Regions from separate parts of the uncultured Flavobacterium sp. genome, predicted to be linked through region 2. Evidence: riboswitches for the same ligand, from Rfam matches in the RefSeq annotation. Region 2 holds a riboswitch; the other holds the start of a gene.
What was found. Region 2 has a riboswitch for S-adenosylmethionine ahead of WN975_RS22080 (alpha/beta fold hydrolase). Riboswitches for the same ligand answer to the same signal wherever they lie in the genome.
Positions count from the first base shown of each region.

Region 1 (3,428 bases), 3.6 Mb from region 2:
AAAACAGACAAAGTCCAAAAGACTCCGGAAAACCTTTTAAAGGCGAAATTCTAAACATAAAAGTCGTGAATTCAATAGCGATTGCAGAGATTAATGTTAAAATGTACGACTTTAATTATCGGGATTTTTTATCTTTCCATAAGATTGACGGCAAATGGATTATTGTCAATAAAATGTTGACAGACATTAGCGAATAATTTAAACTCTAAAGCGATGTGGTACAATACAAAAGCGAAGGAACTGTTAGGAATTGATTATCCAATATTGCAAGGACCTTTTGGCGGTAATTTATCAACCGTAGAATTAACCGCGACAGTTTCTAATCTTGGCGGTTTAGGCGGTTACGGAGCTTATACTTTAACTCCGCAGGAAATTTATGAAGCAGACAAACAAATAAAAGCAGCCACGAATAAACCCTATAATATTAATCTTTGGGTTTCAGATCATGATATTCCCAATGGCGGTTTAACCGATGAAGAATTTGAAAAAACAAAAGCGCTTTTCAAACCTTATTATGATGAAGTTGGGATTCCGTTACCGGAAAAACCAGCACCATTTCAATCAAGATTTGAGAATCAATTACAAGTCATTTTAGATGTTCGTCCAAAAGTTTTCAGCTTTATGTTTGGCGTTCCTTCGGATGATGTTTTAGAACAATGTCGAAAATTAGGAATTGTAACAATAGGAGTTGCCACAACACTTGATGAAGGTATTTTTCTGGAAAGTAAAGGCGTTGATATGATTATCGCTTCGGGTTTTGAAGCAGGCGGACACCGACCTTCTTTTTTGGCTTCAGCCGAATCATCCTTAACTGGAACTTTTGTTTTACTGCAATTAATGCGCGAGAAAATAAAAATACCAATCATTGCCGCCGGCGGAATCGCAAACGGAAAGGGAATCGCAGCAGCTTTGACATTAGGCGCAAGCGCAGTCCAAATTGGGACAGCATTTTTAGCAACCGATGAATCGAATGCATTACCAATTCATAGAGAAATGTTATTTTCGGATGCAGCAAAATACACAACACTTTCGCGTGCTTACACCGGAAGACTCGGACGAGGAATCACAAGCCGAATTGCAAAAGATATAATCGGGAAAGAATCAGATGTTCTGCCTTTTCCGTTACAAACTACTTTTATATCTCCATTACGAAAAGCAGCGCTCGATCAACAAAAATGGGATATGATATTATTCTGGGGCGGACAAATTTCGCCAATTTTAAAACACACAAAAGCCAAGGATTTGATGCATTCTTTAATTGAAGAAACTACAGCTTATTTTGAAGGTTTGAAGTTATAGCTATTTCTTGTGCAAACAATAGCGCGACAAACCCGACAGGTTTTCAAAACCTGTCGGGTTTAAACGGGATGCAAACAGATGCGATAATATCACTATAATACAAACTCATTTCAAAATCGGAATGAGTTTTTTTGTGCTTTTTCTGCAACATAAAAATCATATTTGATGTTTTTCATCAATCAGGTGTATGAATTATTGTTATAAAATAAGAAAAATTCAAAATATTTTTTTTAATGGTAAATGTTTGTTTTACAGTAATTTATAACATGAAAAATAAGCTTTTGAAATAATTTCTGAAAAAATATTCTTAAACTATACTAATTTTATAGAATTAGTATATATATTTGTATCACAGAAAACTTCTGTATGATACTTATCCAGAAAGACTGAGGGAATAGGCCCAGTGATGTCTTAGCAACCTGTTACCGAATAAGGTGCTAAATCCTTCCTGCCTTGCGGGACAGATAAGAAAGATTTCCTCAAAATCTGAATAAGATCATTAATGTTAAAACCTTTTTATTTTTTAAAATGAAAACAGACTCAACTTTATACGCGGCTTATGAATTTTTGAATTCAATTTTTGATGCAAATAGTATTGCTGTTTTCCGAATGCGAAAGCATTAAACTCTATCCAATTTCCCTTTTAAATAGCATTTGCTAAAATCCATTTTACATTGGGTTAAAGGAATTCCTTTGTCTAATTTCAACTAAAATATAAATCTTATTATCACTTAAAAATCAAAACAAAATGAAGAAAATACTATTAGGCTTCGCTTTATTTCTTGGAGTTTCACAAACTCAGGCGCAAGACACCAGCTTGCAATTAAAAGGAACTGTTGTAGATACGGTTGCGCAATATGTATATCTGCAGAAATTCCACAATAAAATGTTTACTACAATTGATTCGGTAAAAGTAAAAGACGGAAGTTTTAGTTTTAAAACCAAAGTAAAAACTCCCGAATTATACGGTTTAAGCGTAAATACAGAAGATAGTCCTTTATATATATTCCTTGAAAAAGGTCCAATAACAGTAAAATTAAATCCAAAGAAATACTATAGTGGATCTGTAGTTGAAGGTTCTGAATCTCAGAATTTATTCGAAACCTACAGAAAATCAAAAGATGTAGAAATCAGTAAATTCATTACAGAAAACCCTAAATCTATAGTTTCTGCTTATGTGTTGTACAGAAATTGGTCGTACAGATTAACACCGGAACAAATTACTCAAAACATTGCTTTGCTTGATAAAAGCCTTCAAAGTACCACTTACGTGAAAGAATTAAAAGAACTGGTTACCGTTTTGAACGGATTGGCGGTTGGAAAAAAAGCCCCCGATTTTACCAGCACTAATCCAGAAGGAAAACCAGTTCGCTTTTATGAAAATTTAAAAGGCGGTTATACTTTAGTTGATTTCTGGGCTTCATGGTGCGGACCTTGCCGAAAAGAAAATCCAAATATCGTAGCGGCTTACAAAGAATTTCACGATAAAGGATTCAACATTATCGGAATCTCTTTGGATAAAAAGAAAGAAAACTGGATCAAAGGTATTCAGGACGATAATTTGACCTGGACACACGTTTCGGATTTACTTTTCTGGAATAGCGCCGTTGCTAAATTATATGGTGTAAGAGCAATTCCGGGGAATTATTTAGTGGATTCAAAAGGAATTATCGTAGCAAAAAATCTTCACGGAGAAGAATTGCAAACGACGCTTAAAGCACTTTTAGGACAAGCAAATTAATTTTTTAAACACATAGAAACATAGTTTTTCATTATCTAGAGAGGCGTTTTAACAAATCCTGAAACTTCGGGAGAAGCCTCGTATGTAACTCGACAAAGAAAATTTTACCGCAAAGTTCACAAAGGATTACGCAAAGTTTTGTGAATTATGCTTTGCTTTAAGAACACAAAGGGATTGTGTTTAAAGCTTAATTTAATGATATGGAGCTTTGGGACTATGTGTGAAAATCTAGATTTTTTCAAACATCTTTTATTTAGAATAGAATCTATGTTTCTATGTGTTTAAAAATGCAAACAATAATAAATTTAGTTAATTTAAATGATAAGGAAATGAATGCTATTGAGACAGAAACGAAACCAATTGAATTGGAGTGTTATTTTTCTAAATT
Region 1 is NZ_OX638201.1:1,720,125-1,723,552, reverse strand. Features, by position in the region: gene WN975_RS07405 (nuclear transport factor 2 family protein) at 1-197, shown strand, start outside; gene WN975_RS07400 (nitronate monooxygenase) at 214-1,299, shown strand; SAM riboswitch class I at 1,670-1,770, shown strand; gene WN975_RS07395 (TlpA disulfide reductase family protein) at 2,048-3,040, shown strand; gene WN975_RS07390 (aminotransferase class V-fold PLP-dependent enzyme) at 3,370-3,428, shown strand, end outside.
Region 1: another riboswitch for S-adenosylmethionine. It lies ahead of WN975_RS07395 (TlpA disulfide reductase family protein); the one in region 2 lies ahead of WN975_RS22080 (alpha/beta fold hydrolase).

Region 2 (3,428 bases):
AATCTGATCTTTAATTTTATTGCTATAATCTCCAATCAGGCTTACTCCTTCAAAAAGTTTATCTAAAATATTAAACTCTTCTGATAAATCAACTTGCGGATAATCTGAAGTTTGATATGCTTTAAAGCTTTCTAATAAAGGTTTGTAATTTCCGTTTTTAGCAGCTATTCTTAAAATATCTTCTAATTCATCAGTTGCATTTCCGCGGGCAGAAACTACTACGGCAATTTTTTCGCCTTGATTTACTTTATCTAAAATGATTGAAACTACCTTACTAAGTCCTTCTCCGTTTGATAACGATTTGCCTCCAAATTTTAATATTTTCATTTTATTTTTCTATTGTTTCTGCCTTAAAAATATCGGCAAGTAAATGATCTAATTGTTTGTACTCGATTAAAAAAGCGTCATGTCCGTGAACTGAATCTATTTCGCTGTAAAAAACATTGTCTTTGAACTTTTTTAGGTCCTGAAAAGTTTCCCGATTTTCTTTTGGTGTAAAAAACAAATCCGAATTGATTCCAATAATATGAATCGCTGCATTTGTTCTTGACATTAAAGTTTCAAAATCGTCACTATTTCTGGTAATATCTATGGTTTTAAGCAATTGGTTCATCAATTTATACGATGCCAATTGGTATCTCTTTTGTAGTTTTTCACCGTGATGTGCCAACCAGCTTTCTATATTAAAAACAGAAAGATTGGCATTGATTGTACGCTGAAATTTTTCTTTGAATGATTCAGGAGATCTGTAACATAACATTGCGTGAATTCTGGCGTCTTCTATTGGTCTTGAAGAATTATTCAGAATCTGCTCTTGCAAATAGCAATTAGCAATCATCCAGTCTGTAGATTTCCAGTCTGTCGCAATGGGAATTAGGTTTTGAGTAATATTAGGTTCTAATGCAAGAATTTCCCAGGCGATTCCTCCGCCAACAGAACCTCCAATAATGGTGTTCACTTGGCTAATATTTAAAGCTTCTAAACCTTTTATAAAAATTCGGGCAATATCTCTCGTGGTAAAATCCAGATAATTTTCAATTATAAACGAATCGTTTCCATTTCCCGGAACATCAAATGCCAGAATGGTATATTTTTGGGTATCGATTGTTTTTTCTTCGCCAATTAAATCATTCCACCAACCATTTTCTCCAGTTACCTCAGCGTTTCCTGTCAAAGCATGATTAACCAAAACTATAGGCGCGCTATGCAATGGCAAACCAGAAAGCGTAAAACTTAACGGTAATGAAAGATATGTTGCACCACTTTCGGTGATGAAATCTTGAATTATAATGGGACTTGGTATATTTTCCAATTTCAAATCTTTTTATTAATTGATTTGTATGTGGAAATATTAGAAAGAAAGTACTAGAGTGAAACTAGAAAATTCTTGTTGTTATCTTTCCACGTTTGGGCGTGGTAGAATGCAGCACCTTCTTCGATTTAACGAAGGGTTGCTAAGGATTCATCGGGTCTAATCCCTCGTCCTTTCTTTATAACATTTCAATACGTTTTTGAACTTAAAGGTGCAAATTAACTACTTATTTCTTAAACTAACAAATTTTATCGAAACTGATTCTGCAATTTCTTAAAGATAATTCAACCAAAAACTATTATACGCAAAAAATTACCGAACAATTTGCTCAGTAAAATTAAGCAGGTATTACCTTAATTTATGAGTGCTTTTCAAGTTAGATGAAAAGAGTTTCATTTTCTTTTGAATACATCAAAAACAATAATGAATTTGGTGCTTTTGTCTCCGCTTTTTTATCTGTTTCAGTTATTCCAAAACTTGGGTGGATTAACTCGTTTACCGGCGGTGGATTATTTCTTTCGATTTTGCTTCTGAAAAGTTTTTTTCTTAAGTAGTTTATTGTGCTCATGATATTTAAGTTTAAGTTAGTTTGCGTATTTTAATCTTTACTATTTATTTAATTCTTTGTTATGGTAACCAAATGGAATAAAAAAACCCTTTTGGATTTTTAATACCAAAAGGGTTTAAGTTTTTTACAACTTATATATACTTTTAGTATCAACAGACGCATACACAAATACGTGCGACGTTAAACATCTTGTTCATCTGTAGGGATTTATTCATCTTTGATTTACTTGCTATTTTAAAAAAATCTTGCATTTGTTTGTCTTTAAAAGCTTCTCGAAACTGCCGAATTATTTTTACTTATTTTTTCTCTTCAAAATCAATAAGATATAAAATTTATCAACGGTTTTATTCGATCAACATTACTATAATTTAGAAAACTAAATTTATCTTCTTGGTGTTTTTGAGGTATTACAAATGTGCGAATATTTTTTCAATTACGCAAGTGAGGATCAACAAATTAATCTTAAAAAACGTTAAAAAACATCATTTTAACGTTAAAAAACATCTTACAAAATTGCCTTTTGTTAAAATGAACGTTAAAACCTACAAAAAATACGTTACAAATTTTCCTGTTTCAAAATATCAAAGAACAACTAACTACTATTAAAAGCCACTTACAACCAAACTGCTTCTTTATTTTTAATTTTTTCAGCCACTTTCAAAATGTCAGTAATTACTCCTCTTGAAATAGCTTGTTTGCATGCCGATGCACTTTGAATTACGATTGGAACATCTGCATAAGATTGGGTATAAATTTCGAAAATGGTATCAGATCCTTTTAGCTGACCAATTGCTGACGTAACAGGTTCTGAAATTAATTTAACTTCTAATGTATTTTTTTCTACATCGAATTCTCCTACATATCTTAATACATGATTATCCGCTTGTGTTATTTTTGCAATTTTGAATGATTTATCAACTGCCTCTTTATTAAGAATGCCATTTTTTTCTAAATGTTCTTCTCTAAGCAAAGAATCGATTTTTATATCTGATAAATCAAAATCCTTCCCGATTTCTCTCGTCAAAATCAGTAGTTTTCTGGCTGTATCATTTCCGGATAAATCTTCTTTAAAAGTCGATCGCATTAATCCGAGTAAACTCGCGTCTTTTAAAAGCGAAGAAAAAGTAGCTTCTTCTGTAGAAAATCGGTTAAAGACATAACTCAGATTATCCGAAAAAACACCGCGAATCTTTGTAATTTTCTCTCCCGAATAATACAAATCTCTTAAGGTTTGTAAAACAGGAAAACCGGTATCAACCGATGTTTCATACAAAAATTCTTTGTCATACTTTTTAAGATTCGCCCTAATCTCTTTGTATAAATCGATTGGCAATGTATTGGCTTTTTTATTTACCGCCACAATATTAAATCCGTTTTCGATCAACGTATTATAATGATGAATAAGTTCGTCACTTGCAGTTGCATCAACCGCGATTAGATTCTCAAATTCATTTTCTTTGGCAAATGCAATAATATCCTGCACTTTAAAAGGAACGGCCAATTCCAGAAAATTGGTCTCCCATGCATATCCAACGCCTTCTTTCTCGA
Region 2 is NZ_OX638201.1:5,287,711-5,291,138, reverse strand. Features, by position in the region: gene thrA (bifunctional aspartate kinase/homoserine dehydrogenase I) at 1-327, opposite strand, end outside; gene WN975_RS22080 (alpha/beta fold hydrolase) at 329-1,312, opposite strand; SAM riboswitch class I at 1,391-1,499, opposite strand; gene WN975_RS22075 (hypothetical protein) at 1,689-1,880, opposite strand; gene WN975_RS22070 (aspartate kinase) at 2,494-3,428, opposite strand, start outside.